Regions from separate parts of the Paenarthrobacter sp. CC6 genome, predicted to be linked through region 4. Evidence: predicted binding sites of a transcription regulator. Region 4 holds the regulator's gene; each other region holds the start of a gene.
What was found. The regulator Rex, encoded in region 4, represses fermentation and respiration genes when NADH is low (regulators of the CRP and FNR family bind a similar motif). The targets are predictions, from matches to a motif close to CTTGTGAANNNNTTCACAAG.
Positions count from the first base shown of each region.

Region 1 (5,923 bases), on a different contig from region 4:
GCAACCCGCACGGAGTCCTCAAGGGTGGCGTCAAGGACTTCGTCGTAGACGTTGGTGTCCAGGATCTCGGGCACGAAGTTGGCGCCGATTCCCTGGATCTTGTGGGGACCGGGAGCGCCACCGTTGAGGATGGCCGAATCCTTGGGTTCGACGGCAACAATCTGGACTCCGGGCTTGCGTTCCTTGAGGACCTGGCCCACGCCGGTGATCGTGCCACCGGTTCCCACGCCTGCTACGAAGATGTCAACTTCGCCGTCGGTGTCGTTCCAGACTTCCTCGGCCGTGGTGGCGCGGTGGATCGCCGGGTTGGCCTCGTTGGCGAACTGCTGGGCCCAGATGGAGTTCTCCGTGTTGGCGACGATCTCCTGGGCCTTCTCGACGGCCCCACGCATGCCTTCGGAACCCGGGGTCAGGACGATTTCGGCACCGTAAGCGCGCAGCATGACACGGCGTTCGGTGGACATGGTTTCGGGCATGGTCAGGATGACCTTGTAGCCGCGTGCCGCGCCCACGAGTGCGAGGGCAATGCCCGTGTTGCCTGAGGTACCCTCGACGATCGTTCCGCCCGGCTTCAAGGCACCGGACTTTTCGGCGGCGTCAATGATGGCTACACCAATGCGGTCCTTGACGCTGTTGGCGGGGTTGTAGAACTCAAGCTTGACGGCAACCTGGGCGTCAAGGCCCTCGGTGAGCCGGTTCAATCGAACCAGCGGGGTGCGGCCGACCAGCTGAGTAACGTCGTCGTAGATCCTTGCCATGAAAATTTACGCCTATCTCTGAAGAGGGATTGCTGAGGTCAGCCTAACCAGCCGGATCGAAACCCTGCTAAGCAGTAAGCCATGCAGAGTAATATTTCCTGGCCTTTGCCAGCTTGGGGTTAATGATCACCTGGCAGTATCCCTGGTACGGAAACTTTGCATAGTAATTCTGGTGGACTTCCTCGGCCTCGTAGAAGTCCGGGAGCGGCACCACTTCAGTCACAATCGGGTCGGACCACAAGGCCTGGGCGCGTTCGATGGCTTCCTCGAACAAGACCTTCTCCTCGGTGGTGGTGTAGAACATCGAGGACCGGTACTGGGTCCCGACGTCGTAGCCCTGCCGGTTCAGGGTGGTGGGGTCGTGCAGGGCGAAGAACATGTCCAGGATGACTTCTTCCGGAACAACAGTTTCATCGAATGTCACCGCAACCACCTCCGCGTGACCAGTGGTCCCGGAGCACACTTCGTAGTAATCGGGATTGCGGACGTGGCCGCCGGTGTAGCCGGAGACAACCGAGCTGACCCCGCGGGTTTTCTGGTAAACGGCATCCAGGCACCAGAAGCAGCCGCCGCCAAGTACGAAAGTTTTCATGTTCTCTTCAATGGTTGGGATGGCCTGATGATTCCCGCTTCACCTTACGGGAGAATTACGGCACCGGGCAGCTGCACAAGTGACCGGGACTGCCTGAACCGGCCCGGTAGTGAAGAATAGGGATATGGAAGCAGTGAACACTGGCATTTCTGATGCGGATTCCGTCGAAGATGACGAAACAGAACACGAAGAAACAGTTGGGGCCAGCGGCGAACCTACCCTCGGCCAGGTGTTGTTGGCTGTTGAAGAACTCTGGCCCGAGTCCCTCGCCGAGGATTGGGACGAAGTCGGCCTGGTTGTCGGGCGCCCCACGGTCCCGGTGACGAAAGTCCTCTTTGCCGTGGATCCCACCCTGGCCGTTATCGATGAAGCCATCGAATGGGGTGCCGGGCTCCTTATTACCCATCACCCCCTGTTGCTCAAAGGGGTGAACTCCGTTGCCGCAACGTCGGCCAAGGGCCTCGCTGTCCACCGATTGATCGAAGCGGGCACTGGCCTGCTTACCGTGCACACGAATGGTGACTCAGCCGTTGGCGGGGTGTCGGACGTCCTGGCAGATGCCTTCGGTCTGGAGAACGTGGCGCCCCTGACCCAGGCATCCAACGGATTGCCGGAAGAAGGAATCGGCAGGGTGGGCGATCTTCCGGAGCTTGAAACCCTGGGCGACTTTGCGGCCCGTGTCTTTGAAATGCTGCCCGCCGTGGCGGGCGGGGTCCGCGTTGCCGGCGACAAAGACGGCCTGGTGCGGCGTGTTGCCGTCTGCGGCGGCGCCGGGGACAGTTTGTTCGACGCCGTCCGGGCCAACCATGCCGATGTGTACGTCACAGCGGACATGCGGCATCATCCGGCCTCCGAAGCGCGTGAGGGGGCCACCAACGGGCGGCCGTACCTGATTGACGTATCGCACTTTGCGAGTGAATGGCTGTGGCTTCCAGCCGCCGCAGAAGCGTTGGGCAACGTGCTCGCTGACCAGGGCTACGACGTCGATATCCGCGTCAGCAGTACCAACAGTGACCCTTGGGACTTCATACTGACTCCCGGCGGCGACTAGAGTCTAGGAAAGGGCCGGACCTGATCTCCAGGACCGGCGGCGACAAGCGGAGGTAAGCGTGGCGAAAGCAGCACCGGCAGAACAATTGAAATTGCTTGAACTGCAGGGGCTGGATGCCAAGCTCAAGTCGTTGGCGGGCCGCCGGAAGGTGCTGGAAAACGATCCCCGCATTACTGACCTGACGGACGCCCTCAGTGTGGCCAACGGTGAACTCGGGGCGGCCAAAATCGCTGTCCATGACGCCGAAGCCGAACTGCGCCGCGCGGAAGCCGACGTCGAACAGGTTGCGTCCCGCATCGAGCGCGATGAAACCCGGCTGAACAGCGGAACCGGGTTGTCCAAGGACCTGGTGGCGCTGCAGAACGACATCGCCTCGCTGAACAAGCGCCGTTCGGACCTTGAAGACGTTGAGCTTGAGATCCTGGAGCGCCTGGACACCCTGCGTGAACGCCAGGCTGCCCAGCAAGCCATTGTTGACGACATCCAGGGTTCGTTCGGCAGCATCCGCTCTGAACTGGACGAAGCGATCGCGGAGATCGCGGCCGAGGAGACAGTGGTTCGCGGGCAACGGGCTGTATTCGCCGAGGCGCTGGACCCGGGGATGCTCGCGGTGTACGAAAAGACCATCGCCAAGCGTGGAGTCGGTGCTGCCCGGCTGTTCCACGGAAAGTCCGAAGGCTCGGGGATGATGCTCAGCCCAGGTGACCTTGCCGAGGTCAAAGCCGCAGCGGAGGACGACATCGTTTTCTGCCCGGACTCCGGCGTCATCCTGGTCCGTTCAGCGGAGTGGAACTGACCTGACCCGGGCACGGCCTTAGTTGGACAGAATGATGTTCAGGGCGTGTGGCTTCCGGGCGGTGCCCTCAACCAGTTCGGCGGTCCGGATTTCGCTGGCGGCCTTCAGGAGCTGATCCGGAGTTTCCGGAGCCTTGCCGCGCCTGGTCAGCAGATGCCGTGCCAACTCACCCCTGGTGTGCTTGGCGAAGTGGCTCACCACGGTGCGCTTGCCGTTCGCCTCGTTGAACACATTGACGTTCACCGTCTGTGCGGCCGGGGGAGCCCACGCTGCGGCGTAGGTGCTGGAGCGGCAGTCCACCAGCAGTTCGCCGTCGACCCGCTGGGCGAGGGCGGCGTTCAGCTGCGGCTTCCAATAGGAGGCGAGGCGTCCGACGTCGGGCAGTGCGGTTCCCATCGACAGACGGTAGGCGGGCACGTGGTCACCAAAGCCAATGGCTCCCCACAAAGCGGAAACAACCAGGATGGACTCCGTCGCCTTGCGGCGCTGGGCCGGCGTCATGGTCTTGAAGCCGAGGGCGTCGTACAGGACTCCCGAATAGACCTGGTGCGCGGGAGCCGCGGGTTCGGCGTGCAGCCGGGTATTACGTTCGACGTCGTCCCGCAGCGAGGCGCCGACGCCCAGTAACGCCAGGGCGTCCTCGTGCGCGCTCACTGTCCCCAGAGCTTCAAGGACCTTGGCCCGGTACGGGTTCAGTTCCGGGAAGCTCAGCGACTCCCATTCGATGGCAGGTCCTTTGAGGGCGGGGGTTTTGCCTTCTGAGGGCGGCAGGAGAATCAGCACCAGTCGATATTACCGGTGACTTGGGCCGTCCTGGACGCCGGTAGACTGTACGGCGGATGGGTTGACCAGGCGGCCGCGCGTCACGAAAGTGGCTCGAGGAACGTCCGGGCTCCACAGAGCAGGGTGGTGGGTAACGCCCACTCGGGGTAACCCGCAGGCCAGTGCCACAGAGAACAGACCGCCTGCGTCCCGGTATTGCACCGGGGCAGCAGGTAAGGGTGAAACGGTGGTGTAAGAGACCACCAGCTCCCTGGGTGACCGGGGAGGCTAGGTAAACCCCACCCGGAGCAAGGCCAGACAGGACACGTTCGAGGGCTGCTCGCCCGAGTGTCCGGGTAGGCTGCTGGAGGGCGTCGGCAACGGCGTTCGTAGATGGATGGCCGCCTCTCCCTTTCCGGTAACGGAAGGGGATGACAGAACCCGGCGTATCGGTCAACCCATCCATTTATGACTCCCTGAATGACGGGCGTGTGAGTGATTTCACGCCTCCGGGACGACCATGCCCCGGCCTTCCCGCCTAGAATGGTTACTGAACGTAGATGTTCTGCCGCCGGGACTGCGTTCGCAGCCGGCGGATTTTCTTTGCTCTCGTTCAAGGCGCTGTGGGTGGACCGAAGCCCGCCGGCGCATGTGCCGCAGGACTACTCCGGGCGGCCGCCGCCATCCGCATACGAGGACGTATGTGGTTGACCCAAGGAAGGTAGTTCTGTGAGCCAGACGTCAGATTCTTGTCTTGATAAGTGGATGGGCCGGGAGGCTCTCGCCGAGGCCATGATTCCGGTGATCGGCCGGTTGTACCGGGAAAACAACGTGGTCACCAGCATCCACGGCCGGAGCTTGATCAACAAGTCCACCATGAACATCCTCAAGGCCCACCGCTTTGCACGCCGGATGAGCAACCACGAGCTCCTGCTCGAGGAGACGGCACCCCTGCTGAACGCCCTTTCCGAGCTGGAGCTCGGCGCAGCAGCCATTGATATTGCACGTTTGACGGAAAAGTACCGGGCAGAAGGCAATGGCGCCTCCCTGGACGAGTACTTGCGCTCCGAGCTCGCCGAGATCGTTGGCAAGCGCGGCGCTGACGACCGCACCAGCACCGACGTCGTTCTTTACGGTTTCGGGCGTATCGGCCGTCTGCTGGCCCGCATCCTGATCGAAAAGGCCGGTGGCGGCCACGGCCTGCGCTTGCGCGCCATCGTGGTCCGCAAGGGCGCCGACAACGACCTCGTGAAGCGCGCGAGCCTGCTGCGTCGCGACTCCGTTCACGGTTCCTTCGAAGGCACCATCCGCGTGGATGAGGAAGCCAACACCATCACCGCCAACGGCGTCCAGGTACAGGTCATCTACTCGGACAACCCCGCAACTGTTGATTACACCGAGTACGGAATCAAGGACGCCCTGGTGGTCGACAACACCGGACGCTGGCGCGACGCCGATGGCCTCTCCCAGCACCTGCAGAGCAAGGGCGTTGCCCGCGTCCTGCTGACGGCGCCGGGCAAGGGTGACCTCAAGAATATTGTTCACGGCATCAACCACCGCGACATCAGTGACGACGACAAGATCGTCACCGCCGCATCCTGCACCACGAACGCCATCACTCCCGTGCTGAAGGCCATCAACGACAAGTTCGGCATCATTCACGGCCACGTCGAGACGGTTCACTCGTTCACCAACGACCAGAACCTGATCGACAACTTCCACAAGGGTGACCGCCGCGGACGCTCCGCTGCGCTGAACATGGTGATCACGGAGACCGGTGCCGCCAAGGCAGTGGCCAAGGCCCTTCCCGAACTGCAGGGAAAGCTGACAGGCAACGCCATCCGTGTACCCACCCCGGACGTCTCCATGGCCATCCTGAACCTCAACCTGGAGAAGGGCACCACGCGCGACGAGGTCAACGACTTCTTGCGTGAAATGTCTCTGCATTCCGATCTCCGCAAGCA
Region 1 covers NZ_JARDAN010000006.1:406,573-412,495, reverse strand. Annotated here, with positions in the region: gene cysK (cysteine synthase A) at 1-758, opposite strand, end outside; gene msrA (peptide-methionine (S)-S-oxide reductase MsrA) at 826-1,350, opposite strand; gene PV760_RS06725 (Nif3-like dinuclear metal center hexameric protein) at 1,475-2,401, shown strand; gene PV760_RS06720 (zinc ribbon domain-containing protein) at 2,460-3,197, shown strand; gene PV760_RS06715 (YaaA family protein) at 3,216-3,980, opposite strand; RNA gene rnpB (RNase P RNA component class A) at 4,038-4,424, shown strand; gene PV760_RS06705 (glyceraldehyde-3-phosphate dehydrogenase) at 4,689-5,923, shown strand, end outside.
Region 1: PV760_RS06705 (glyceraldehyde-3-phosphate dehydrogenase) is a predicted target of Rex. The motif match lies at 4,448-4,467, and genes of this name have one in related genera.

Region 2 (5,084 bases), on a different contig from region 4:
TGGCGATCGAGGCAATGAGCACGAACACGTCTTCGGGGATGACGGCGTTCAAAACGACGCCCACCAGCAGGATGCAACCCATCATCACCACGGTCATCCACGGAACGCCGTGGCGGGAAATCTTGCTGAAGCTCTTGGGCGCGTGGCCCTGCTGCGCCAGACCAAACAGGATGCGCCCGGCCCCGAAAATGTCGCTGTTGATCGCCGACAGCGCGGCGGTGATGACCACGGCGTTGAGGATGTGCGGAGCGGCCGGGATGCCCAGTCCGTCAAAGATCTGCACGAACGGGCTGCCGCTGCTGCCGATCTCGTTCCACGGGAAGATGCTCATCAGCACGCCCAAAGTCAGCACATAGAACAGGAGCACGCGCACGGGCACGGTGTTGACGGCCTGCGGGATGACCTTTTTGGGGTCGGCGGCTTCGCCCGCGGTGATGCCAATCGTTTCGATCCCGCCAAAGGCAAACATCACGACGGCGAACGCTGCCAGGAGCCCTTCGAATCCGTTGGGGAACAAACCGCCGTGGTTCACGAGGTTCCCCAGCCCCGGTGCCACGCCACCGCCGTCGCCCGTTTGGAAACCGAACACGATGATCGCCGCACCGCCCACGATCATGGCGATAATCGCCACCACCTTGATCAGCGAGAACCAGAACTCAAGCTCACCAAACACCTTCACGCTGAGCAGGTTCATGGCGCCCAGGAACAGGATGATCGCCAGCACCCAGATCCATCTGTCCACCTGTGGGAACCAGAAGCCCATGTAGATACTGAAGGCCGTGACGTCGGCGATTGCCACGATCGCCATTTCGAACACATAGGTCCACCCGGTTACGAAACCGGCGAAAGGCCCCAGGTAGCGGCTCGCGTATTGGCCGAACGAGCCGGACACGGGGTGTCGGACGGCCATTTCGCCAAGCGCCCGCATCACCATGAACACGGCCGCGCCGCCGATGATGTAGGCGAGCAGGACGGCCGGTCCGGCCTTTTGGATGGCGGATGCCGAGCCGTAGAACAGGCCGGTGCCGATCGCGGATCCGAGTGCCATGAAGCGGATGTGACGGACGTTGAGGCCTCGGCTGAGCGCCGTACCTGCGGCTTGGAGGACAGAGCTCTCCACAGCCAGCTTGGTTTGTTGCATAGTAAAACCTTCTCGTCTTTGGGAGGGGATCGCTATCCAGCAGATCACTTTTGACGGCCTTGTGATCGGACTCACGGGTGATTGGTGTCTTTGATCGCAGACACCATGCTGTGGGTCTCATCAGAGGGTGGTAAAAGTCATAGTTCCCGGTCGGATATGATGACCGCGGACAGCTCTTCAACACGGTCAGGCATCCCTCGCATTTCGCGTCGCCCCCTTTGAACTCTGTGCTGACTCTTGCATCTGTTACTTGGGGGACTCATGATTTCCGTAATCCGCGCTACCCGACGCCGTTGGGCAGCTGCCGTTGTTGCCGTAGTGGCCGGGGCATCCTTGCTCTTTGCCGCACCCGCGCAGGCCTATGACGTGCCGAATTTTGAGGTTCCGAACGCCTCGCAAGCTCCCGTGCCTTTCGTGGAACGGGTGAGTGACGCCGCTGGCGTGGTTGAGCTCTGGAAGACCGGCGGTCCCGCAATCCGCACCGCCGCCGCTGCCGCCTTGGTGGGTGGGCCGGACGCGGTCCAGGCATTCCTCGACGGCGGGCAGGACGTCGCGCTGGCAGCTGACCGGAAGCAGCTGGTCACCGAGCTGACGACACGGGGGAGCGAGCATGTCAGGGAGAGCGCCGTCAGGGTACTGGCGACTAACGACCCCAGCGTGATCACGAGCTTCCTGTCAAAGGGCTGGGCCGGCGCCTGGGATCTCGACCTGCGGATAACGGCCACTCGGTTCCTCAACTACGAAGGCCCCATCCGGATGGCTGCTTCCAAGAGCCTGGACAACGGCAGTGAGGCTGTCGAGAAGTTCGTTCTCGAAGGCTGGCAAAAGACCGCTCAGGGCCAGGATCGTGAGGCAGTAACCTACCTGACCAATTCGCCCATTGCCGCCGTCACTCGCGGAGCGCAGGCTGCTCTGGACACCTACGACCCTGAAGTCCTTGCTACATACCTGCGCTACGGTCAGTTCGTTGCCGCAGCGCAGGACCAAAAATTGACTACGGTCACCAAATCACTCGACGCTGTGAGGGCAGATATCGCAGCCAACCCTGCTGGCTCGGCAGCCGTGGCGGATCGCGCGAAGACTGCTCTGGAGAACGCGCGACACGCCGTTGATGGCCCCAAGAAGACCGACCTGAGGCGCTTGCTGGAAGAGCGGGACTATCGCTTCTCGCAGGCTTGGCCCAAGCAGGCCATAGACAAAGCCCGGCTCGCATCCCAAGAGCCCGCCAAGGCTGCATTCAAAAAGGCCGCCGCCGAGCTTCCGGCTTTGCTGTCGACGCTAACGGCCCCTGGAGCTGATCTTGATCCTTTGATCATGGAAGCCCGCCAGGCCACACTGGACCTCGCATTGGTGGGTACGCCTGAAGTGCGGAAGGCAGCTGAGGCTGCTCTGCTGGGTGGGAACTCTGCCGTCAAGGACTTCATTGCCGATGGTCACGGTCTCGCGAGCGAACAGGACAGTGCAGCCTTTGTTAACGACAGGCAGCGTGCTTTCCAGCACATGGCCGCGGGCGGCGTGCACGTGGTCCAGGCTGCTAAGGACGCTGTTAAGTCCGTCAACCATGCAGATGTCCGGTACTTCCTCGAGTACGGACACTCCGACGCGCAGTACTTGGATAACTCGGAATTGGCCGACGGTCTCATAAGGCTCGATTCTCCGGAGCTCCAGACTGCTGCTGGCGTAGCGATGGCGGGCGGGCGAGCGGAACTTCAGGCATTTGCATCAAGCGAACAGTTCACTGCTGCCGAAAAGGACGCGGCGAATGCCCGGCATACCGCCGCCGTAAACACCGCTCTCGCAGAGCTGTCGCGGCTCACTGACCAGGCAATCCTCGACGCCGGTAGGGCGGCTGACGCTGCGAAGGCCGCTGAAGCCGCACGCCAAGCCGAGGCCGCACGTCAAGCTGAAGCCGCACGCCAGGCCGAAGCCGCTGGTGGGCAGCTTGCGGCCGGCAGCGTTGATGCATCGCAGCATTCCGGAACAGGTGCAGCCCCGATCGTCATTCCGTGGCCGCGCGAGTACGCTCCCGCCGTCGGACTTGCTGAGACCGGAGCTGTCACGGAGTCCGTAGAAAAGCCCGCAGCAACACCGTCCGCCACACCGAGCATTTCCGTGCCGCCGACGACCTCGGCAGCAAAGGGCTCCACCTCGGTGGATTCCCAGTCACAGGAGGCGGCTGCTCCGATGGCTGCTTCTTCCGCGGGCATGAGTGGCTGGACCATCGGCCTCATCGTGGCACTGGTCCTGGCAGCAGCTGGAGCCATCACGTTCCTGTTGCGCCGCAAGGGTCCCTCCCCAGACGAGGGATAGCAGGCAACGCCTCCGGGCAGTCGGAAAACGTCGTCGGAGTGTCCGGTATACCGGACACTCCCGGCGGCCCGGTGCTGGTCAATGCCTTGTGAAAGGTGCACGCTTGAGTACGGGATACCGGACAGTATGCTCCGGCGCCCCTCAAGATCACCCAGCAGCGAGGAACCATGACCACCACGCCCACCGCGCCCGGCAAGGCCACGTCCAAAGTCCCGGCTGCCGAAAACACCTTGCGCATCCTGAAACTGTTGGCTTCGCGGCGAGGGCCGATGGCGGCGTCGAATATCGCCACGGCACTGGGCCTGCCGCGGTCCAGTGTCTACCACCTTCTGGGCGTTATGGAGGCGAACGGCTTCGTCCTCCATCTGCATGAGGAGCAGCGCTACGGGCTCGGCATCAGTGCCTTCGAACTCAGCTCCGCCTATTCGCGGCAGGAGCCGTTGTCCCGGCTGGGTCGCCCCATGCTGGCGTCGCTGGTTGACGTCATCGGCGAGAGCGCACACCTGGCTGTGCTCCATGGCCGCGATGTCCTTTACATCGTGGAAGAACGTGCCAAGAACCGCCCAAGCCTGGTGACCGACGTCGGGGTTCGACTTCCCAGCCACCTCACCGCGTCCGGTCGGGCAATCCTCGCCGCCTTGCCCAAGTCGCAGGTCCGCGCCCTCTACCCGAACGCTGCGGCCTTCACGTCCCGGCACGATGTCGAGTTTCCCATCATGAAGTACTCCGCCTTGTCGTCCCATTTGGACCAGGTGCGCCAGCGTGGCTACGCCACGGAAAACGGCGAAATCACTCCCGGGTTCGGCTCCATCGCCGTCGCCGTGACTGACCACGTTGGATGGCCGACGGCGGCAGTCGCCGTCACGTTCCTGGAGGACAAAGTGCCGGCTGAGCAATGGCCCGTACTGGCCGCGCGGATCAGGAAAGCCGCCGACGAACTGTCGGTCCGGATCCATGGTCGCCCGACGGCGGGCTGACGCTTAGTAAGCGCCGATGCACCCTAGCGGCTGCCCGGCCCGGGGGAGTCGCGTTCAACCATGGCGCGGAAAGCTTCCAGCTCGCCCCGGAAACTGCCCCGGTAGGATCCCGTGGCGAAGAGTCGTCCCACCACCGTGGACACCAGTCCGCGTGTTTCGAACAGCTGCTGGATGCGCGTGCCACCACTTTCCGAGGTGAACGTGACATCCGATTCCCCTTTGAGGATCGCGTTGCCGAAGCGGGTGCGGATGTGCCGCGGCCGTTCCGCAGCGATGACTTCCGTGGGACTCGCCATCCGGCCGAACCACACCGTATAGCTGCTGCCGGCCTGGTCGGTGGAGCCAACGAGATCGGTCACGCGTGTGACGCCGCCGATCCACTCAGTAAACCTGTCAGGATCCGTCCAGGTGTCGAAAACCCGCTCCGGCGGCGCGGCGACCAAGGTGGACACTCGATACGTTGCCATGGGTCCAGCATGCGCGCATCCGGGCGCGAAAGCGAGAGCATCCGCATGTCTGTAATCCCGGACAGCACCGCCCGAAAAGCCGTTCCGGCCGCTTGGTAAAGGGGCTTTAGTAGAAGCAGAAGATCTTTCCACCACACACTTCCCACAGACGAAGGAGTCACCATGGCACCCGCCGATTTCACTACTGGT
Region 2 covers NZ_JARDAN010000039.1:207-5,290, reverse strand. Annotated here, with positions in the region: gene PV760_RS21340 (amino acid permease) at 1-1,141, opposite strand, end outside; gene PV760_RS21335 (ALF repeat-containing protein) at 1,403-3,451, shown strand; gene PV760_RS21330 (IclR family transcriptional regulator) at 3,619-4,428, shown strand; gene PV760_RS21325 (SRPBCC family protein) at 4,452-4,895, opposite strand; partial or broken gene PV760_RS21320 (urocanate hydratase) at 5,058-5,084, shown strand, end outside.
Region 2: PV760_RS21335 (ALF repeat-containing protein) is a predicted target of Rex. The motif match lies at 1,200-1,219, and genes of this name have one in related genera.

Region 3 (5,923 bases), on a different contig from region 4:
CGTCAGGATCACGCTGGACACCGTCACCACAATCACCACCACCAGCAGGCTGAGGATGCCCAGGACCCGGAGTTTCACGGCTGCTCGACGCGGTAGCCGACGCCCCGGACATTGATGATGAAGCCGGGCAGCTGGAGCTTGGACCTGAGACCGGTCAGGTGCACATCCAACGACCGGGAGTGCGCAAGAAACGCGTCGCCCCAGAGCGCGTCCAGGATTTGTTCCCGGGTGACCACCGAGCCCGCATGCCTGACCAGCAGGCCCAGGAGGTCGAACTCCGTGGCGGTGAGGGCCAGTTGCTTGCCGCCGACCGATGCCACACGGCGGTCGAGGTCCACCTCCAGCTCACCGAGGGCGATAGTGTGTGGTGCTGCCTGGCCGCCGCGGTTGGTCCGGCGCGTCACCGCCTCGATCCTGGCCAGCAATTCCACGAGTTTCACGGGCTTCACCAGATAATCGTCGGCGCCCGAGCGAAGGCCAAGGACCACGCTCCGCTCGTCATCGCGGGCCGTCAGGATCAGGATGGGGATCTGCGTGACCTGGCGGAGTTTCCTGAGGACGTCCAGGCCATCAAGGTCCGGCAAGCCCAGATCGAGCAGGATGACCTCGTGCTGACGGTGGGCCAGGAGCGCGTCCTCGCCGCGGGAAACCCGGGTGTGCTTGTGCCCGGCAGAGGCGACGGCGGCGCTCAAGGCTGAGGCCATGGCGTCGTCATCCTCGACGATGAGCACATGCACGGTGTAGTCCTTCGGGGTTCGCTGAGCGGGGATCGCTGGTGGGTTCGTTGGTCGGGTTCGTTGGTTGGGTTCGCTGGTTGGGTTCGCTGGTTGGGTTCGCTACTAGAGCTTAACGTTGTGAGGCCCGCTCTGCGCCCTTCGGAGTATCCAAAGAGTGCAGAGCGGGCCCCAAGAGGCAGCCAAGTCAGGCGTTGACGCGATCCTTCTTGTCGCCGTCGTCGTCTGCAGCGGCCCGGGCCTTGAACGCGTGGCCCTGCTCCGCATCCAAGTGCGTCGGCTTCTTGTTCTTCAGCGCGAAGATGTACACCAGCAGCGAGATGAAGATGGCCGCCGTGACGTAGGTGAAGAACAGGTCCACCTGGTCCGACTTCTGCAAAGCTGCACCAATCAGCGGAACCGTACCGCCGAACAGCGAGTTGGCGATCGCGTAGCCGAGGCCCACACCGAGCGCACGGATGGATGCCGGGAAGAGTTCGGCCTTCACCAAGGCATTGATGGACGTGTAGCCACCCACCATCAACAGGCCGCCGAACATCAGCAGGAATGCCACGAACGGATCCTTGGTCCCGGCCAGCGCCGAGAGCAAAGGCCACGTGAACAGAACGCCCGTCACACCGAACCAGATCAGCAGCGGCTTCCGGCCGATCTTGTCCGAAAGCATGCCGTAGACGGGCTGGAGCAGCATGAAGATGAACAGCGCCCAGAAGTTGATCACGGAGGTGTCCGTCTTGGCTATACCGGACGTATCGTTCATGAACTTCAGGATGAAGTTGGTGTAGGTGTAGAAGGCAACCGTGCCGCCGAGCGTGATGCCGATGCAGATCAGCAGCGGCTTCCAATGCTTGGTGAACAGGAGCTTCATGGTGCCCGGCTGGGCTTCGCCTTCAACCTTGATGTGCGCAGCGCGCAGCTGATCGGCAGAGAGGGTCTCTTCCATGGAGCGTCGCAGCCAGAGCACTACCAGGGCAGCGACGCCACCAATCGCGAACGGAATCCTCCAACCCCACGCGGTCAGGTCTTCCTTGCTCATGGTGTTCTGCAGGATCACGAGCACCAGGAGTGCCAGCATCTGGCCGCCAATCAGCGTCACGTACTGGAAGCTGGAGAAGAAGCCGCGGCGTTTGGCCGTAGCAGCCTCGGACATGTAGGTGGCGCTGGTTCCGTACTCGCCGCCCACCGAGAAGCCTTGGACCATGCGGATGAAGACCAGGAGGATCATGGCCCATAGACCGATGACGTCCTGGGTCGGCATGATCGCAATGGCGAACGAGCCGGCGGACATCATGGTCACACTGAGAGTAAGCGCGGCTTTACGGCCCTTGCGGTCGGCGTAGCGACCAAAGAACCAGCTACCGATCGGGCGCATGAGGAACGACGTCGAGAACACGGCCATCGCTTCAAGGCCGGCTTGGAGATCGTCCGAGGAGTTGAAGAAGTGCGACTGGAAATACGCCGCAAAAGCGGTGTAGACGTATACGTCGAACCACTCCACGAGGTTGCCCGCGGAGCCTTTGAGGATGTTGCTCACTGCCTTGCGTGTCTGGGCGGCTTCGCTCAGAGGTGCAGCTTGTTGGGTGCTCATCAATGAACCTTCCTGGCGGCTGCGCATGCGGCAGCCGTGTCTTGCATGAGTTCGTTCTGTCCATGAAGCTCGTGCTCATGGCGTCCTTGCGCATGGCTCTTCGTCGACTAAGAAAGGCCCTCTTGGGGTGAAGAGGACGTATTCCAAACTATGGGTGATGCACGGCACAACCAACGTGGGAGGGGATTTCCTAACACTTCCTTAGGTTTCGGGGTGAGGTGGAGGGGGTCCCGTTCCGGGTACAACCGGCGCTTGCTCACATCCCTAGGGTTTGGTGGGGACGCTTGCTCACATCCATCCGTCCATGATCGGGAGGGGCCTATTGATGCGAACGAGCTTCCAGACTGCGAGCCGTCCGAAGCCAGCTGCAATGGCTATGGACATTGAAAAGAAGATCGCGCCGTTCGGGGAGAGCCCGCCGAATGGCGCGCAGACGAGCAACGGGGCGAGGAAAAAGACCGCCACGTGGATCCATTGGTTGGTGATGCGTCGCAGGACGAGGCCGAGCAGAGATCCGGCCGTAACACCGATAGCCCACACTGGAATCAGGCTGTATATGAAGAAGACGAGGGCCCAGCCCCCCGGTGACTGGACTGCAAGCAACAGGCAGAAAGTCAGATGCGCCACCGCGACGCCGACAGCGAGGCCTCCGCCTCCGATCACTACCGGGTCTTTCGATCCGTATCGCCGGCTATTCCGCGACCCAAGCGCCACCAGTCCGTACTCGGACTCGTCCGCCCAACTGTCATCGTTCATAGTTGCTCCCGGTTTGGTGAGTGAGGGTTGGGCGGATGGGGCGGTTTGGTGAGTGAGGGTTGGGCGGATGGGGCGGTTTGGTGAGTGAGGGTTGGGCGGATGGGATAGTTACGTGAGTGAGGGTTGGGCGGATGGGGTGGTTACGTGAGTGAGGGTTTGGGGCGCCCCGTGGCGATCTCGTTAAGCGCACCGGCCAACGATGGGTATTCAAATGCGAACCCCGCGTCGAGCAGTTTCCGGGGCTCCACCCACCGGCTCTTCAGCACCAGCTCGGTCTGGGTCCGAATGAGAACAGAGCCAGCCTCGAGCAGCCACGACGGCGTCGGGATGCCAAACGCAATACCAAGGCTCCGCCGAACCAGTGCCATCAGCTCCCGATTGTCCACCGGGTAGGGTGACGCTGCGTTGACCGGACCGGTCAGCTCAGGCCGCTCGTGGAGAAACAACACTGTCCGGAACAGGTCCTCCACATGGATCCAGCTGAACTTCTGCCTTCCGGGCCCCATGTGCCCACCCAAACCCAGCCGCGCAAGGTTCCGGAAAGGAGTCATGACCCCGCCGCCGGGACCCAGCACGATCGCAATCCTGAGCGGAATCTTCCGGGTCTCCGGCACAACAGCCGACGCCAACTCGTCTTCCCATGCCCGGGCAACGTCGACGGAAAACCCGCTGCCCAGTTCGCCTGAGATCTCTGACTGCGGACGGTCCTCGGCATGCCGATAAATGGTGCCGGTACTTGAGTTGATCCAGGTCCTGGGCGGCTCGTCACATGCAGCAACGGCCCGGCCCAATGCCCGTGTGGTCAAAACCCTGGAGTCCAGGATTTCCTGACGGTGGCGCTCGTCATAGCGGCAGTTCACGGATCGTCCGGCGAGGTTCACCAGCAGTTCCGTGCCGTCCAGCGCCTTGGTGATGGCGCCGTCGTCGTTCCATTGCGCGTCAGACGAAGGGCCGCGTCCAACCGTCCGCACCTGCCATCCGTCATCAGCAAACCGCCGTCGGAAGTAGCTGCCGATGAAGCCGCTCGCGCCCGCGATCACCACGGTCCGGGTCATCACGAGTCCTCCTTCACGCTGCGGACGAGTCCCAGGACGTCGTCAAACACCTTGCTCACTCCGGGAATTTTCGCGAGCGACAATCCACGAGCCACCAGCGGTGCCGCACCGTCGATCAGTTTTCGCGTGCGGCGTTGGCCCGCGGATTTGTCGTAAACCCAGAACAACGCGACGCCCATGTATGCCAGCCACAGCAATTCGGGCAGATCGGCGCGCAGTTTCTTAGCGACCGCGGGGGAGGAACCCTCGACGGCGGAACGGAAGATCGCGAGCGAAGCGTCGCGGGCGGCGGTGGACGCCTCGCCGAACGGGTTGACAGGGGACGTCGGCCGGATGGCCGTTGAGATGAAGTCGGAACCGAATTGGTGATACGGCGCCATGACATCAATTCCGGTGTGGAGGACCGCCTTGAGCCGGCCCGCGAGGTCTTGGACATTTTCGAGTGCCTGCGCTGCGGCAACTGCATGCTCATCCTGTACCTGGATGTATAGCTCTTGGACCAGTTCATCCTTTGACGCGAAGTAGTAGTACGCATTGCCGACCGACACCCCGGCTTCCTGGGCGATGGCGCGCATGGTGGTTTTTTCAAAGCCGACCTCGCGGAACATCTTCAGCGCGACGTCGGCCACCAGTTGGCGGGTCTGCTCACTTTTCGCGGCCATGCAGTGCTCCTGACGGAAATTTTGAACGTGTTCAGAAATGAGTATGGCACATTCTTGAACGTGTTCAAAAGAGGAGGGGGTGTGGGGTGTGAGGGAGGGGGTTGGTTGAAGGGGGTGGGGGGTGTGGGAGGGGGTTGGTTGAAGGGGGTGGGGTGTGAGGGAGGGTTTGGTTGAAGGGGGTGGGAGAATGGTGGAGGTGCCGGCTGCATGCCCCACCACCCCAGTGCTAATACAGCGGGGCTCCTCGGAACAGGATGCCTGCGCGAACCACTACGAAATGGATGACCCATGCCCTCGCCCTCCGGCTCCAGCACGCTGAGCAAGCCTGCACCCCGCTTCGCCTCGATCGGATCACCGTACTTCGGCATCATGCTTGCCGTCATGGCCGTGGTGCTGATCCTGTCCAATATCGGCGCCTCGAAGGGTGTGGTGCTCGGGCCGATCATCACCGATGGCGGGTTCTTCCTGTTCCCGCTGGCCTACATCCTGGGCGATGTCGTGAGCGAGGTCTACGGCTTCAAAGTGGCACGCAAGGCCATCATCACTTCCTTTGCCCTCTCGGTGTTCGCATCCCTCTGCTACTGGGTAATCATCATCCTTCCCGGCTTCAACGACGACTACGGAACCGCCAAGCAGGCCGCCATCGAGGGCGCCCTCGGTCCCGTGCCGCAGATCGTGCTCGCGTCGCTGCTTGCGTTCCTGGCCGGCCAGACCATCAACTCGTGGATCCTTGTGAAGATGAAGGCACGCACGGGTGAGAAGAGCCTGTGGGCCCGCCTCATGGGCTCCTCGGTGGTGGGCGAGTTCGTGGACACCCTGATTTTCTGCAGCATCGCGGCGTCGGTCATCGGCATCACCGACGCCGGCTCGTTCGTCAACTACGTCCTGGTGGGCTTCGTCTACAAGACCGCCGTGGAGTTCCTGTTCGTGCCGGTCACCGTGCTGGTTGTCGGCTGGATCAAGAAGCGCGAGCCGAGCTACGGAGTTAGCTGACTTCGCCGGAACAGCGCTGCGGACGCTGGGGCTGCGCGAGATCGCCGGACACGAGCGGCGACCTCGCACAGATCCCGCTTCCCGCACAGTCCAAACGATCTCGCGAACCAGCACGACGGCGGTCCTCGCGGCCGGCGT
Region 3 covers NZ_JARDAN010000010.1:90,630-96,552, forward strand. Annotated here, with positions in the region: gene PV760_RS12255 (sensor histidine kinase) at 1-78, opposite strand, end outside; gene PV760_RS12260 (response regulator transcription factor) at 75-737, opposite strand; gene PV760_RS12265 (MFS transporter) at 922-2,319, opposite strand; gene PV760_RS12270 (hypothetical protein) at 2,608-3,075, opposite strand; gene PV760_RS12275 (TIGR01777 family oxidoreductase) at 3,216-4,130, opposite strand; gene PV760_RS12280 (TetR/AcrR family transcriptional regulator) at 4,130-4,792, opposite strand; gene PV760_RS12285 (queuosine precursor transporter) at 5,081-5,785, shown strand.
Region 3: PV760_RS12285 (queuosine precursor transporter) is a predicted target of Rex. The motif match lies at 4,811-4,830, and genes of this name have one in related genera.

Region 4 (5,923 bases):
TCACCACCGGCACCTGGACCCTCGACGCTTCCCACAGCGAGATCGGCTTCACCGTCCGCCACGCAGGCATCAGCAAGGTCCGCGGCCAGTTCAAGGACGCTTCGGCCACTTTGGAAGTCGGCGAAACCCTGACGGACTCCAAGGTCTCCGCAACCATCCAGACAGCCAGCTTCGACTCCGGCGATGTCAACCGCGATGGCCACGTCAAGGGCGAAGACTTCTTCGACGTCGAGAAGTTCCCGGAAATCACCTTCGTGTCCCGCCACGTCAAGGCCAACGGAAACAGCTTCGACCTCGTGGGCGATCTCACAATCAAGGGCGTCACCAAGGAGGTCTCCATCGAGACCGAATTCAACGGCGTTGCAGTAGACCCGTTCGGCAACACCCGCGCAGGCGTCTCGGGCGAAACCACCATCAGCCGCAAGGACTTCGGCCTTACCTGGAACGCAGTCCTTGAAGCCGGTGGCGTCTTGGTCAGCGACAAGGTCGTCATCAACCTCGAACTCGCGTTCATCGCTCCGGCCGCAGCCTGATTCCAGAACACCCCGGACGGCGTCCCTGCCCAGCTTCGCGCTGCAGGGGCGCCGTTTCGCATACACATGAGTCACCCGGCCATTGTTCGGCAAACACCCTGTATTTAGCTGCGAGTTGGCTCGGAATTTCCTATGCAACCTTCAACCTGCGGTCTACAGTGATGCCATGAGTACCCCAGATGAAGCACCTCAGCCACAGCAGCCCGGCCCCCAGCCACCGCAGCCAGGCAATGTTCCTCCTGCGGGCTACCAACCTCCCGGCGGTTACCAGCCTCCCCAAAGCGGATCTGTTCCGCCAGGTGGCTACCAAGGGCAGCAAGGTTACCAACCTCCCCCTGCCTACCAGCAGCCGGGACAACCCGCCTACACAGCACCGGCCGGCCCGAACCCCGCACCGCCCGCCGGACTCGGCTATAACGCGCCTCCGCGGAACGTCTTCGGTTTCGACTTCAACAACATCGCCCAGAGATTCCGTGACACCACGGGCGTCCCTAAGACCCTCACCACGTCCTACTGGCTGTGGATTGCCGCAGCGGCACTGGGCGTCATCGCCAACTTCGCCAATATCTTCATCTACCGCGACTACTTCGGAGCCCTGGCCATCGGGACGGGGATCTTCAACTTCGTCTTCAGCATCATCATGGCCGCCGTCTACGCCTTCATCGCCATCCGCATGAAGGAGGGCGCCCGGTGGGCCCGGCTGGTCCTCTCCATTTTGGGCGGCTTCGCGGTCTTCTCCCTGCTGTTCCTCCTGATCACTTTCAACCTCGGGCTGCTCAGTTCTGCGGCCGCTGTTGCCGCAGCAATCATGATGTGGCTCCCGGAATCGCAGAAACACTTCGTTTAGCACTTGCTGAGCATGAAGGCCGCGGCCGGATCCCCAGGGATTCCCGCGGCCTTCATCATGAAGACGTACGCCAACATGATGATTTTCCCTGCCCTCTTGAAATTCCTGCGTGTGGTATGCAGCGGCGCGGGACCCTGGGGGTACGGTGGAAGCAGAACCACGCTGGGGGCAGGGTCACTTTGCTGATCCCGGCGGCCGTACCTGCAGTCGAACAAGCAAAGGAATGCCATGAGCAACCCTCCATACCCGCCGTCGAACCCGGGCGACTCCAACCAGCCTGAGCAGCCGGGCACGCAGCCCGCTGCACCACAGTACGGCCAGCAGTCCCCACCGCCGGCAGCTCCGCAATATGGCCAGCCTGCAGCACCGCAGTACGGCCAGCCTGCAGCACCGCAGTACGGCCAGCAGTCCCAGCCGCCAGCGGCCCCACAGTACGGCCAGACCGGCGCTTCGCCCTATGGCCAGGCGCCCCAGTACGGTCAGGACACCAACTGGCCGAGCCAGCAGCCGGGTCCTGCCACAGTCCCGCAAATGGTCAACATCGCCTTCTGGTTGATTGTCGGCGCAGGCGCAATCTGGCTGATCTCCATCCTTATTTCCATGGCGGCACTGAACGACCCCTCCTTCAGGAGCATGTTCGAAGACCAGATGTCGGCCGGCGGCGCCGCGGATGTCCGCTTTGAAGACGTCCAGGGCTTCATCGTCGGCGTCATGATTGCACTCGGTGTCATTGGTGCCGGCCTGTACGCACTCGTTGCCATCAACGTCCGCAAGGGCAAGAACTGGGCCCGCATCCTCGGCACGGTCCTCGCCGCGCTCTCGATCTTTGCCCTCGTGCCGCTCAGCCTGGCGACGCTTTCAGCACTGCTCGGAATCGTAGCCATCGTCCTGCTGTACCTGCCGGCGTCGGCTCCGTACTTCCGCAAGACACCGCAGTTCGGAAACCCGTACCAGACTCCCTCCGGACGCTAAAGCGACAGGGTTCCAAACACACCACTACGGGCGCGGACCCGGCGAAGGCTAAACAGCCTGGCCCGGGGTCTGCGCCCGTTGTGCGTGGTAGGCAAGAATCTGCAGCTCCGTGGCCATGTCCACTTTCCGCAGATTCACGTGCGGCGGAACTTGCAGGAGCACCGGAGCAAAGCTCAGGATGCTCCTGATGCCGGCGGCAATAACCCGGTCACACACTGCCTGCGCCACCGTGGCCGGCAGGGCAAGCACCACCATGTTCGTGTGGGTTCGCTCCAGGACCCGCTCAAGCTCGGCTGAGTCGCTGACGCGCAGCCACCCTACCTCGTTGCCTATCACCATGGGGTCCGCGTCGAAGATGGCTACGACGTCGAATCCCCTGGACTCGAAGCCGCCATACCGGGCCAGGGCCTTGCCGAGGTTGCCGGCACCGACGATGGCGACTTTCCAGTCATGGGTCAGACCCAGCGCCGCGGCGATGTGACGGCTCAAGTACTGGACTTCATAGCCGACCCCGCGCGTGCCATACGAGCCTACGTACGAGAGGTCCTTGCGGAGCGTGGAGGAACTGACGCCTGACGCCTCGGCCAGCGCTTCGGAGGAGACGCGCTCAACTCCTTCGGCCAAGAGCGAGTTCAGCGCACGCAAATAGAGGGTCATCCGGGCCACAGCCGCGGGCGGGATCTGCTTTGCCGCAGGTTCGTTGTCCCCGGATAGTGCTTCCGCGGACGGTTCCAGCGCAGTCACGGTATTCTCCATTGCGTCGCTTTGTTGTTCCACTCTATGACCCCCGGCCGGACTCAACAAAAGCCGCTACATACGGGCAAGGCCACCCTCAGCCCTCCAGGGCTTTCTTCAAGGTGCGGGTCAGCCGGGCCTCGTCGATCTTCCAAAAATCGCGCTGGACACCGTTCACCAGCACCACCGGAATCTCTTCCGCGTAGCGCTCCTGAAGTTGAGGATCGGCGTCGATGCGCTGTTCAGACCAGCTCAAGCCGAGGCCCGCAGTAACGCGTTCGACGGCGGCGCGGGCGTCCGTGCAGAGGTGGCAGTCAGCTTTGGTGAGGAGGACGACGTCGGGAGTAGCCATGTGATTAACGGTAACCGCCCCACCCCTCCCTCACACCCCACCCCCTTCAACCCCACCCTCCCTCACACCCCACCCCCTTCAATTCCAACCCTCCATCACACCCCACCCCCTTCAACCCAACCCTCCCTCACACCCCACAGGTAAGGGCCTTCGAGTGCGCCCTCAACGCGGGGTACCCGCCATTGACTAGACTCAAGGCATGCCCGAGGAGAAGAACGTCGCCGTTGCCGCTGCTGCCCAAGCGCAGAAGCACAGCGGCGAAGCTGCTTTCTTCGACGTCGACAACACGTTGATGAAGGGTGCGAGCCTCTTCCACGTCGCACGCAAAATGTATGAACGCAAAGCCTTTACCTTGCCGCAAGCGGCCGGGTTCGCCTGGAAGCAATTTAAGTTCGTGATGCGCGGCGAGAACATGGAGGACGTCCATGCCGTTCGCGACTCGGCCTTGACCCTGGCGGCCGGCATCACCGTAGATGACATCAAAGCCCTGGGCGAAGAGGTCTACGACGAAATGATCGAGTCCCGGATTTGGCCCGGAACGAAGGCTCTCGCAGAGCAACATCTCCGGGTGGGCCGTAAGGTCTGGCTGGTGACGGCGACGCCGATCGAGGTTGCCACCGTAATTTCCACCCGGCTCGGGCTCACCGGTGCATTGGGGACCGTGGGTGAAGTGCATGAGGGCATGTACACGGGGAAATTGGTCGGAGACATCCTGCACGGACCGGCCAAGGCGGTCGCCGTGCAGTTGGTCGCCGACCGGGAGGGCCTGGATCTGGACCACTGCTGGGCCTACAGCGATTCCGCCAACGACATCCCGCTTTTGACAATGGTGGGGCACCCCGTCGTCATCAATCCTGACGCCAAGCTGCGACGCCATGCCCGCGACAACAACTGGCCCGTATACGACTTCCGGTCCGGTCGACGCGCGGCAACCCTCGGCCTCAAAGCCGCCACCGTCGGAGGGGCGATCTACGGCCTGTGGCGCGGCTTCTCACGATTCCGCGGCCCCCGCCTCTAGCGTCGCCAAACCCTCCCTCACATCCCCACTGCTTGAACCAAACCCTCCCTCACATCCCCACGGCTTGAACCAAACCCTCCCTCACGTCCCCTCATGCGGGCAGACCCGCCTGTGGATAACTTCTGCGCTCACAGCCGGATCCGGGTAACAATGCCGTATGCAGATACCGAAACCCGTTCCGTCCCAACTGGGATCCGCTCCGTTCACTCTTGACGAGGCCAAGGCTGCCGGTCTCGCGCCGCGCAATCTCTGGAACCGCGTCAGCATTGAAGCAGTGAGTAAAGGTATCTACCGACCGTCGGATTGGGACTTCGACCTTGAAGCAGCTGCCCGATCGCTCTCGGTCGCGAGTCCAGGGGCCTGGATTTCCCACGTCACTGCCGCCCGGCTGCACGGCTTGCCGCTCCCTCCGTGGCTCGCCGGTTCCAATGAGCTGCACCTGAGCAAGCCTCGAAATCTGCCGGCCGTGCGGCGAAAGGGCGTCTCCGGGCATAGCGTCGTAGTGGCGGAGAGCGAGGTCGAGTTGGTCCGAGGGTTTTGGATCAGCACCCGGTCCCGGACCTGGCTGGATTTGGCCCGCATATTGCCGTTGAAGGAACTCGTCTGCGTCGGAGACCAACTCATCCGCGTACCCAGGCCCGAATTTGAACAACGGGACACAGCGTTTGCAACCATTGCTTCCCTCCGCTCGATGGTGGAGCTCCACAAGAACCTTCAAGGTGTTGTGCGGGCTCGGGAAGCAATCGACCTGATGCGGGTAGGCGCTGACTCAGCCCCCGAGTCGCTGCTTCGTCTTGCGATGCTTGACGACGGTCTTCCGGAACCCGAACTGCAACTTCGGCTCCGGCCGGCCGATCCCCTCTCTCCTTCTGCCGACCTCGGTTACCGGGAGCGTCGGATCGCTATCCAGTACGACGGCGGCCATCACCTCACGGAGGAGCAGATCTTTAGCGATCGGCGCAGGGATAAAGCGTTCGGGGCTGCCGGGTGGACGGTTCTCATCTTCGGGAAGGACGACCTCGCAGACAATTTCGCAAACGCTACCCGGCAGATAAAGAGGGCGTTGCGGCAAGGATGGGTAGACCCCGCAGTCCGTTCCGGCTTCGCACGGCCCCGGACGTGAGCAAGCGCCACACCCAAACCCGCGGAACGTGAGCAAGCGTCACCACCAAACCCACGGAACGTGAGCAAGCGTCACACCCAAACCCGCGGGATGTGAGCAAGCGTCAGGGATGCAAAAATGCCCGCCACCTCGAGAGGCAACGGGCATTCACGCTTGATGAAGTATCTCTACTTCTTATTGCGGCGCTGGTGGCGAGTCTTGCGAAGCAGCTTGCGGTGCTTCTTCTTGGCCATACGCTTGCGGCGCTTCTTAATAACTGAACCCACGAAAGTTCCTTACAAACTAGAAGTTCCTGTCTGTTGGAACACATCCGCGGAAGCAGACAAGTACAACTGACAGATTC
Region 4 covers NZ_JARDAN010000004.1:132,237-138,159, forward strand. Annotated here, with positions in the region: gene PV760_RS02270 (YceI family protein) at 1-533, shown strand, start outside; gene PV760_RS02275 (hypothetical protein) at 700-1,380, shown strand; gene PV760_RS02280 (hypothetical protein) at 1,609-2,352, shown strand; gene PV760_RS02285 (redox-sensing transcriptional repressor Rex) at 2,401-3,108, opposite strand; gene PV760_RS02290 (glutaredoxin family protein) at 3,185-3,439, opposite strand; gene PV760_RS02295 (HAD family hydrolase) at 3,639-4,457, shown strand; gene PV760_RS02300 (DUF559 domain-containing protein) at 4,615-5,580, shown strand; gene PV760_RS02305 (30S ribosomal protein bS22) at 5,748-5,846, opposite strand.